Regions from separate parts of the Aquihabitans sp. McL0605 genome, predicted to be linked through region 3. Evidence: predicted binding sites of a transcription regulator. Region 3 holds the regulator's gene; each other region holds the start of a gene.

Region 1 (3,273 bases), 410 kb from region 3:
GTCGCCTGGTGCGCAGGAAGGGGCGGTCCCCCTTCGGCGTCGGCCACCTCGGCGGCGAAGTCCTCGACGGAGTGGACGCCACCGACCAGCACGTGGCGGAGCGCTTCGCCCAGGGCCTCGGGGTCGTCGAGCGCATCCACTGCGGGCGCGACGGCGTGGTCGGGCGAGGTGGCGACGGCGTGCACCACCGTGCGGGCCTGCTCCCGGCCCGACGCGGTGGACACCGCGGCACCCCGGTCGGGGTTCTGCTGGGCATCCCACTCGGCCAGGGCCTCGTCGTAGCCCCCCTCACCGGGGTGCAGCACGCGGGTGGTGGGCTGGGCGTCAATCTGCGCCTGCACCTCTTCGGCCGAGGTCTCGTCGGTCTCGTGGATGCGCGGCGGATCGACCGGGACCACGAGGGTGCCGTCGTCGTTGCGAACGATGTCCATGAGAAGTTGCTCCAGGTCGTGTCGGTGTCGCCTCTTAGGAGGCCGGATGACCAGCCACTACCCCGATCCGGTCGATCCGATCCCTGCGCGCCGCTCCCGCGCAGTAACTTGACCGATCAGTCAAGTTCTTCGGCGGACGACGACCAGCACGCAGACAGGGGACCCCCATGACCGATCTCACGCTCGACGAGTTCAAGGCCGAGGCCACCGCCTTCTTGGACGCCAACGCCTCACCCAAGCCCGAGGCGACCGCGTTCGAGTGGGGCCAGGGCTCCGACGACGTGGCCCTCTTCGAGGAGATCACCCCCGAGGAGGAGGCCCGCCAGCTCGCCGCCGCCAAGGCATGGCTGGGCACCAAGGCCACCGCCGACCTGCACTGGATCGCGGGCCCCACCGAGCTGGGCGGGCGGGGCCTCCCCCGCGCCTACGACCAGGCCTACCGCTCCCTCGAGACCCGCTACGACGTCCCGGCCCAGGGCTTCTTCGGCATCGGCTTCGGCATGGTCGCCCCCACGATGCTCGAGCACGGCCAGCCCGAGGTGCACGCCTACCTGCCCCGCATGTACCGGGGCGAGCTGGTGGGCTGCCAGCTGTTCAGCGAGCCCGCCGCCGGCTCCGACCTGGCCGGCCTCACCACCAAGGCCGAGCGCGACGGCGACGAGTGGGTGATCAGCGGGCAGAAGGTGTGGACCTCGGGCGCCCACTACTCCGACATCGGCGAGATCATCTGCCGCACCGACCCCGACCTCCCGAAGCACCAGGGCCTCACCGGGTTCGTGGTCGACATGCACGCCCCCGGCGTCGAGGTCCGGCCCCTGCGCCAGATGACCGGCGGGTCCGCGTTCAACGAGGTGTTCTTCGACGAGGTCCGCGTCCCCGACACCCACCGCCTCGGCGACGTGAACAAGGGCTGGACCGTGGCGCTCACCACGCTGATGAACGAGCGGGCCTCGATCGGTGGGGGCGGCGGAGGCGGCGGGCTGGGCCTCGCCAGCGCCACCCGGCTGATCCAGATGATGCGCCACTTCGACGTGGCCGACGACCCGGTCCTGCGCGACGAGCTCGCCCGCCTCTACACGGGCTTCCAGGTGGCGAAGTACACCAACCAGCGCGCCGCCGAGAAGCTGAAGGCGACCGGCGTCCCCGGCCCGGAGCTCTCGCTCGGCAAGCTCATGCTCACCGACAACCTCACGGCCACCGCCGAGTTCGTGGCCAGGGTCCTGGGCCCTCGGCTCCTCGCCGACAGCGGCGAGTGGGGCACCTACGCGTGGAGCACGTTCGTCTGCGGCACTCCCGGCATGCGCATCGCCGGCGGCTCCGACGAGACCCTCCGCAACATCATCGGCGAGCGCGTCCTGGGCCTCCCCAAGGAGCCCGGCATCGACTCCAAGAGCCCCTTCAAGGACATCTTCAAGGGCTGACGCCACCCTGTCCCGCGCCCCGGGCGCCGGCTCGGTCGTCGGCTCGGGCTCTAGGGCTCGTCGGCACGATCCCCAGGTCAGCGGGTATCCACCGCCGCACCCGTCTATCCCAAATCGGACATTTCAGCACTTTTTGATGGATGTGGTTTCCATCGAACGTGTGTTCGGGTTAGGCTCAGGGTCATGACGGTGACATCGGATCTTCGAACCCAGGCGCTGCACGTCGCCGCGGTCATCGAGCCCGAGCTCATGACCGGTCCGCAGGCCGCGGCCGCGGTCGAAGATCTGGCCACGGCCGACAAGGCGCTCGGCGGCGCCCTGCTGTTCTTGGCCCTGCGGGTGGCGCGCACCGATGCCTGGCGAGGTCACGGCCACCACTCGGCCGCAGACTGGCTGGCCGCCAAGGCCGGCATCTCGGTGGCCGAGGCGAGCCGGCAGCTGGGCACCGCCAAGAAGGCCGACCGGCTGCCCAAAACCAAAGACGCCATGCGCAAGGGCGACCTCTCCGCCGATCAGGCCGGGGCCGTCGCCGACGGAGCCTCGGCCGATCCGTCCGCCGAAGACGACCTTCTCGACTCGGCGTCCCGAGACACCAACAAGGCACTCAAGGACAAGGCCGCCAAGGCCAAGGCGGCCGCCACCGACTCCGCCGAACGGGAGCGCCGCATCCGCGCCCGCCGGTCGCTGCGCCGCGGCACCGATGCCGACGGCGCGTTCTGGGCGCGGATCTCCGGCCCCGGCGCCGACGCCGCCACCTTCGACGCCATGCTCCGGCCGTTCGAGGAGGTCATGTTCCGCCAGGGCCGCACCGACGGCACGCGCGACACCTACGAGAACCGGTCCTACGACGCCTACATGGCCATGCTCGCCTACTACGGCCACCTCCGCGCCGCCGCGGCGGAACCGGCACGACCCGAGCCTGCCGGCGAGGGGACCCACGACCGCGAGCCCACCGACCGCGAGCCCACCGACCGCGAGCCAGAGAGTGATGCGCCCGCGGGTGTCACGCCCCCGGCAGGATCACCGCCCACGTGGTCGCCGCCGTGGGACCCCGACCGGGTGGTGCCGCTCCCCCACAAGCTCCCCGGCGGCAACAACGTCAAGGTGATCGTGAACGTCGACCACACCGCCCTGCTGCGCGGCCACACGCTGGCCGGCGAGACCAGTGAGATCGCCGGGCTCGGCCCCGTGTCGATCGCGGCGGTCCGAGCCATCCTCCTCGACGACCCGTTCCTCGCGGTGGTGGTCCGCAAGGGGAGAGACGTCGTCACCGTCGCCCACCACGGCCGGGGGCTCAACGCCCACCAGCGCACCGCCATCGAGGCCGACGGCGTGCGGTGCAGCAACCGCGCGTGCAACCGATCCATCGCCATCGAGGTCGACCACCGCGTCCCCTACGGCGACGACCCCATCACGCACCT
Region 2 (3,273 bases), 1.4 Mb from region 3:
TTGGAGCAGGGTGGCGCCGGCGTCTCCGCCGAGCCCGGGTCGTGATGCCGGTGGTCCGGGCGCGCGAGGAGGTGCGCCGATGGGGCCGCAGGTACGGCCTGGTGCGAGATGGATGGGACACCGGTCGTTGGACCGGGGGTTCGGCGCGGTGGTCGAGGGGTTGATCGCGCCGGGTCAGCCCGCGGCCGGCCCGGCCCGGGTGGGGTCGGTGGCGGTGGGGCCGTCGACGGTGATGGGGCTGGCCGCGTCGGTGCCTGGACCGCGACGGGCATGAGATCCGTCAGGGCTGACGGGGGGCGGCTCATCATCGGGTGGCGCGGCCAGGAGGTCGTCGCCGGCCGGGGTGAGCGGTGGCGAGGCGTTGAGGTGGAACTGGCGGCGATCGAGCCGCTCGCCCGTGGGCGGGAGGTAGCGGTGCGGCGCGATGCCGAGCGCCCCGGCCGCTCGCTCGACGGCAGCGGTGGAGCGGGCCCTACCGCCTGCTCCACCCACGTCGGGCAGGATCGGCTCGCCCGTGGCGTCGAGCACACGGCCGTGCCGGTTGGTGAACACGACCCCACCGTCTCGGTGACGGGGCAGGTCGGCGTTGCCCTCGATGCCGAGCTCGCCAAGGTGGTGCAGCCGGTGGTGGGCCCGGCACAGCGTGAGCAGGTTCCAGGTCTCGGTGACGCCCTGGTCCTCCCAGTGGATGATGTGGTGGACGTCGAGCCGGGTGGTGCGGTGGCAGCCCGGCACCGCGCACCCGCCGTCTCGGTGCTCGACGAGGCGCCGCAGCCGGCGGTTGACGATGTGGGTGGCCCGGCCCATGGCGACCGGAGTGATGCCGTGGTGCAGTGCGGCCCGCAGCTTGGCGTCGCACAAGATGAGACGGCGCTGGCCCTCGGGCAGCGCGACGCCGAGGTGGGTCATGAGCTCGAGGCCGTGCGGTCCGGCCTGGAGGTGGGCATGGACGAGGTAGCGATCGGTCCCGGGCCGGGCCGCTGCGGCTGCGGCGAGGTCGTCTTCGGCTTGGGCGAGGAGGGCATCAGCCAGCGAGACGTGTGGCGGCCGCTCGCCCTCGGGCGTCTCTGTGCGGGCCTCGCGCTCGAGGTCCTCCTGCTTGGCCTTCAGCGCCCGATCGATCAGGGCCCCCTCGGCCTCGGGCAGACGGCCGCGGATCCACCATCCCTCCTCGTCGACGCCCGTGGCCACCCCGCGTCGACGCTTGCGGGCGCCATCGAGCTTGGGATCGGCGTAGCAGGGCAGCGCCTGGCGGAGCTGCTGGACGGTGCAGCACTGGGCGACCCGCGTGGCCGACTCGTCGTACGCGGGGGGAACGTGCCGAGCGATCTCGGCCGCTTGGTCGACCGACAGCAGCCCCATCCGCAGCGCCTCGGTGGCCGACGGCAGCTCCTCGGATCGTTCGGCCAGGTGCACGATGTCTGCGGCCCGCTCGGGCGAGATGCCCGTCCGCCACGCGACCCAGTCCTTGGGTGAGAGCGGATCGCCGCCGGACACCCCATCTGCGATGGCCTGCCTGGCGACGTCGACCATCTGTCCGTGGGCGATGTTGATGACGCCCTGGAGGCGAGCGATCTCCTCGAGCACCTGGTCGTACCGATCGACGGGAGCGCCGTCGGCGGCGTCGGAGGTGCGGGGCGGGGTCATGCACCCACGCTAGGCCCGCCACCACCTATGTCGAACGTGTGTTCGACATAGGTCCATGATTGCTTTCGATGGCCCCACCGCAGCTCATCGGTCCCGTTGCTACCGGACATCGGACACGGGGACCTCGGACCTCCCGAACACGGGTGCCGCCCCGTCCGGGTCCAGCCTGAGGATCGGCCCTACGCCAGAGCCGGAGAGGGCTCCGGGCCTCGATCCGGGTCGGGCCCGGCGCCGGCCGCCGCGTCGTCGGTGCCCGTGGGCTGGGTGGTGGGCACCCGGCGGGTGAAGAACAGCGACACCGTGGCCAAGATGGCCAGCACGGCGAGGGCGGTGTCCATGCCCTGGACGCGGGCCGCCTCGTTCTCCGAGACGATGGCCGCGTTGGCCTCGCTCGGGACGCCGGCGTCGTCGAGCGCGGCCGACAGCTGGGTGTTCGACACGAACGGCACCCCCGAGGCGAGCTCCACCGCGGCCTGGTCCTGCACCGCGGCGGGCACCTGGTCGTTGGTGGCGATCCCGGTGATCAGCGAGCCGGTGAGCACCGCGATCAGCACCGAGCCGGCGAGCGCGGTGCCCAGCGAGGCCCCGAGGTTGGTGGCGGTGTTCTGCAGGCCCCCCACCTCGCCGCTCTCGCTGGTGGGGACGGCCGACACGGTCACCGCGCCGAGCTGCGAGGACAGGGCGCCGATGCCCAGCCCGATCAGGATGAGCGGCACGGCCACGACGCCTGCGCCCGAATCGATGTCGATGCCGCCGATCAGCGTGAGGATGCCGCCCAGCATCAGCAGCAGGCCCACCCGGGCGACCCGGCGCGGCGAGGCCTCCGGCCAGACCTTGGGGACGCCGGCGGCGGCCAGCAGCAGCGCCACCGACAGCGGCATGATCCGCAGGCCGGTGTCGATGGCCGAGAGCTCGAGCACCACGCTCAGGAACAGCGGGACGATGAAGAACACCCCGGCCTGCAGCAGGAACTGGAAGAAGAACATCACCAGCCCGCCGGTGAGCTGCCGGTTGGAGAACATGCTCGGGTCGATCAGCGGTTCCTTGCCGTTGCGCAGGAGCCGGTGCTGCCAGATGAAGAACAGCCACACCACGCCGAGGCCGAAGATGATGAACCAGAACGTGAGCGAGGTGTTCAGCAGCGACGGTGCACCGGGCTTGGGCGTGACCCAGCCCCACTCGCTCGAGCGCAGCACGCCGAACACCGCGGTGCCCAGGCCCACCACTGACAGCAGGGTGCTGGTGAGGTCGAGGTGGTGGTGGCCCTCGGCGGGGGCGTCGGCGATCTTGCGGGTCAGGGCCAGGATGATCAGGACGAAGAACACCTCGCCGAAGAACACGAGCCGCCACGACGCGTAGGTGGTGGCGGCACCACCGATCAGCGGGCCGGCGGCCACGGCGATGGCCCCCGCCGCCGCCACCAGGCCATAGGCCCGAGGCCGGGCGGCCGGCTCGAAGTTGCCGGCCACGAGGGCGACGATGGCCGGGAGGATCAGGGCGGCGCCGACGCCCTCGAGGAACGACCAGCCGAAGATGAGCACCGGCAGGTTGGGGGCCAGGCCGGTGGTGAACGACCCCGCCCCGTAGATCACGCAGCCGATGGCGAACGCCTTGCGCCGCCCGATG
Region 3 (3,273 bases):
GCGGTGCTACGAGGCGCTGGTCGACCTGCTGACGACGGGCGTCTGACCCACCGGTGGCGATCGGGAGGAAGCAGAAGGCCGGGGCCGAGGGGCGTCGGACCGGCCCCGGGGGCGAGGCGCCCTGGTGGGACCCGGAGGACCAGGCCTTCGCCGAGCGCCCCCTCCTGGCTCGATCCGACCTGGGCAAGGGCTGGCAGTCGGTGCCGATGTTCAACAACGCCGAGCGGCTCGACCCCCACGGCGATGATCCGGCGTCGGAGGAGCTGCGGACGATCCGGGCTCGGCGCCGCCTCACCGCGCTCGACGAGGGCGCAGCGTGGCGCCTGCGGCGCGCGGGGGTGCTGGCCGTCGTGCGCACCGAGGTCTTCGCCGATGACGATCCCGCCGATCGGGCGGCGCACCGCGACGCGTGGGACCGGCTCGGGACGATCTGCCTCGACGCCGTGTGGCGCCAGCGGTGGACCGAGCGCGACCGCGCCCCTGGCTGGATCGAGGCGCTGCGGCGCCGCGGTGACCGCCCGGCCGTCGCAGATCTGTCGGCCCCGGCCGGGAGCACGGAGGCCGACGCCCCCGACCCCGTCGACTGGATCACCGTCGAGGACCAGACCGGGACGGTGGAGTCGGGTCTGGTGACGCAGTACGAGCACCTCACCTTGTGGCGGGGACGGGCGCTCGTGACCCTCACCGTCCGCCACGGCCAAGGCGACGACGTGGACGACGCACTGGCGGTGGCGGCTGCCGCCGTGCTGCGGCGGATGGCGCCCCCAGCTCGCTGAGGTGGTGCTCCGCCCGTGCCGCGGACCAGGAGCGCGGCGGGTCGGACAGCTCCGTACACTGCGCCGATCCCACCCAGCACAGGAGCACCCATGGCCATCGACGTCGGACAGCCCGCCCCCGCATTCACGCTCAAGGACCAGGACGGCACCGACGTGTCGCTCAGCGACTTCGCCGGCGAGAAGGCCGTCGCCCTCGTCTTCTACCCGTTCACGTTCACGGGGGTGTGCGAAGGCGAGCTGTGCGAGCTGCGCGACGACATCGCCGAGTACGAGCAGGCCGGCGTGCAGGTGCTCGCCGTGTCGTGCGATTCGCGCTTCTCCCAGAAGGTGTGGGCGGACCAGAAGGGCTGGACGTTCCCGCTGCTCTCGGACTTCTGGCCGCATGGAGCCGTGGCCCAGGCCTACGGCGTGTTCAACGAGGATCTGGGCTGTGCCATCCGAGCCACGTTCCTCATCGGCAAGGACGGCGTGCTGGTGGACACCTTCGCCACCGACAGCCTGGGCACCGCCCGGGAGAAGGAGCGCTACACCGCGGCCATCGGCAAGCTCTGAGCGATCAGAGCTTGCGCATGACGGTGACGACCTTGCCGAACACCTGGACCTCGGACGCCGGGAACACCATGGGCTCGAGGCGCGGGTTGTGGGGCGTGAGCACGACCTGATCGCCGCTGCGGCTGTAGGTCTTGACCGTGGCCTCCTCGCCGGGGATGCCGGCGACGACGATCTCGCCGTTGCGGGCCTCGGGCTGGGAGCGAACCACCACGAAGTCTCCGTCGAGGATGCCGGCATCGACCATGGAGTCGCCACGGACCTTCAGCATGAAGAGGTCTCCGTCGCCCGTGAGGTCTGCGGGGACGGGGACCACCTCTTCGACGTTCTGCTGGGCGAGCACGTCGGTGCCGGCCGCCACCTCGCCCACGAGGGGGACGTGGCGGATGGGGCGCCGCTCGACGGCGGCCCCGGACGCTGCGTCCCAGCGGACCTCGATGGCGCGGGGCTTGGACGGGTCCCGGCGGAGGAACCCGAGCCGCTGCAGGGTGGAGAGGTGGGAGTGGACCGTGGACGGGGACCCCAGTCCGACGGTCTCGCCGATCTCCCGGACCGACGGCGGGTAGCCCTTCTCGCGCATCGAGGCATCGATGCACTCGAGGATCTGCCGTTGGCGGGCGGTGAGCGCTTGGTCGGTCATGGGGGCTCCTCGTGTGATGCCCGGGAGGGCGAACAAGTGGTCGACCGTGACCGTAGCATCGCGCAGGTGTTCGGGCAAACATTTGTTCGTTCCCGGGCTTGACGGCGAACGACTGTTCGTGCCTACAGTGTCCACGTCCGAACAGGCGTTCGTGGAACGAGCGTTCGGAAGCGTCTCGATGTCAGACCCCCTGGGGAGTATCTGTTCCATGGCTGCGATCATCCAACCCCGCCCGCACACCTCGGTTCCCCAGCGCCCCGCGCTCCGCCTCGTCACCGCCCACGGAGGGCGCACGGTCGAGGCGCCGATCGATCTCGGCCTCACACCGGCCCACATCGTCGCCGCCGTCGTCGGGATCGTGCTGGTGGTCCTGCTGTCGATCGCCATCGGCAGCGGTGCCCTCGCCGGGCTCGCTCCCGCCCCGTCTGCTGGCGCCCCGTCTGCTGGCGCCTCGGCCGGAACCTCGGCCGCCGCCGGTGTGGCGGCCGGCACCACGGCCCAGCTCGAGGTGCACTCAGGCGACACGTTCTGGAGCATCGCCCGCCGTCTCCAGCCCACCGGTGACGTGCGTCCCCTGGTCGATCGGCTGATCGAGCTGAACGGCACCACCATCCTCCAGCCGGGTGAGCAGATCGTCGTTCCCGCCTGACGCGAACGGGCGCACCGCGCCCGTGGCAGTAGCGTCACGCCCGTGCGCTGCCCAGCCTGTGGAACCTTCGAAGACAAGGTCATCGATTCCCGGCAGTCCGAAGACGGGCTGCTGATCCGTCGTCGCCGCGCCTGCCTCGCCTGCCAGCGCCGGTTCACCACGTTCGAGCGCCTCGAGGAGGTCCCACTTCTGGTCGTCAAGCGCTCCGGGGACCGCGAGCCGTTCGACCCGGCCAAGGTGGTCTCGGGCCTGCGGCTGGCCACCAAGGGTCGGCCGGTCGATGCCGCCGACCTCGATCGCATCGCCACCGCCGTCGAGGAGTCGCTCCGGCTCGAAGGGACCGAGGTCAGCAGCGACCGCGTCGGCCGGGCCGTGCTCGAGCACCTGCGAGACCTCGACGTCGTGGCCGCCGTGCGCTTCGCCAGCGTCTACAAGGAGTTCGACGATCTCGCCGACTTCGAGCGGGAGCTCGACGAGCTGATGGGCCCCTCTCGCCTCACCAAGGCCACCGAGCCCAAGCGCCACTGAGCGCCAGGCGGGTGGCCGCCGTCGGCTCCCCCCAGATCAGGGGCGCACGTACCGGGCCAGCAGCTCGCCGTCAGACTCCCAGAGGTGCGCCAGGCGGAACCGCTGTGCGGTCTCCTCGTCGCTGACCACCG

The links. Region 3 encodes LexA, which represses DNA repair genes until DNA is damaged. Its sites were predicted from a motif close to CGAACNNNNGTTCG; they were not measured.
Region 1: the regulator LexA is predicted to act here: its motif matches at 2,006-2,019, upstream of ACPPVX_RS18405 (DUF222 domain-containing protein).
Region 2: the regulator LexA is predicted to act here: its motif matches at 1,679-1,692, upstream of ACPPVX_RS13750 (DUF222 domain-containing protein).

Annotation. Positions count from the first base shown of each region.
Region 1 is NZ_CP188252.1:3,982,295-3,985,567, reverse strand. It holds gene ACPPVX_RS18415 (hypothetical protein) at 1-431, opposite strand, end outside; gene ACPPVX_RS18410 (acyl-CoA dehydrogenase family protein) at 599-1,852, shown strand; gene ACPPVX_RS18405 (DUF222 domain-containing protein) at 2,036-3,273, shown strand, end outside.
Region 2 is NZ_CP188252.1:2,968,762-2,972,034, forward strand. It holds gene ACPPVX_RS13750 (DUF222 domain-containing protein) at 175-1,647, opposite strand; gene ACPPVX_RS13755 (MFS transporter) at 1,827-3,273, opposite strand, start outside.
Region 3 is NZ_CP188252.1:4,396,923-4,400,195, forward strand. It holds gene dapE (succinyl-diaminopimelate desuccinylase) at 1-46, shown strand, start outside; gene ACPPVX_RS20405 (hypothetical protein) at 54-776, shown strand; gene ACPPVX_RS20410 (peroxiredoxin) at 867-1,328, shown strand; gene lexA (transcriptional repressor LexA) at 1,333-1,965, opposite strand; gene ACPPVX_RS20420 (LysM peptidoglycan-binding domain-containing protein) at 2,174-2,614, shown strand; gene nrdR (transcriptional regulator NrdR) at 2,657-3,142, shown strand; gene ACPPVX_RS20430 (dihydrofolate reductase family protein) at 3,179-3,273, opposite strand, start outside.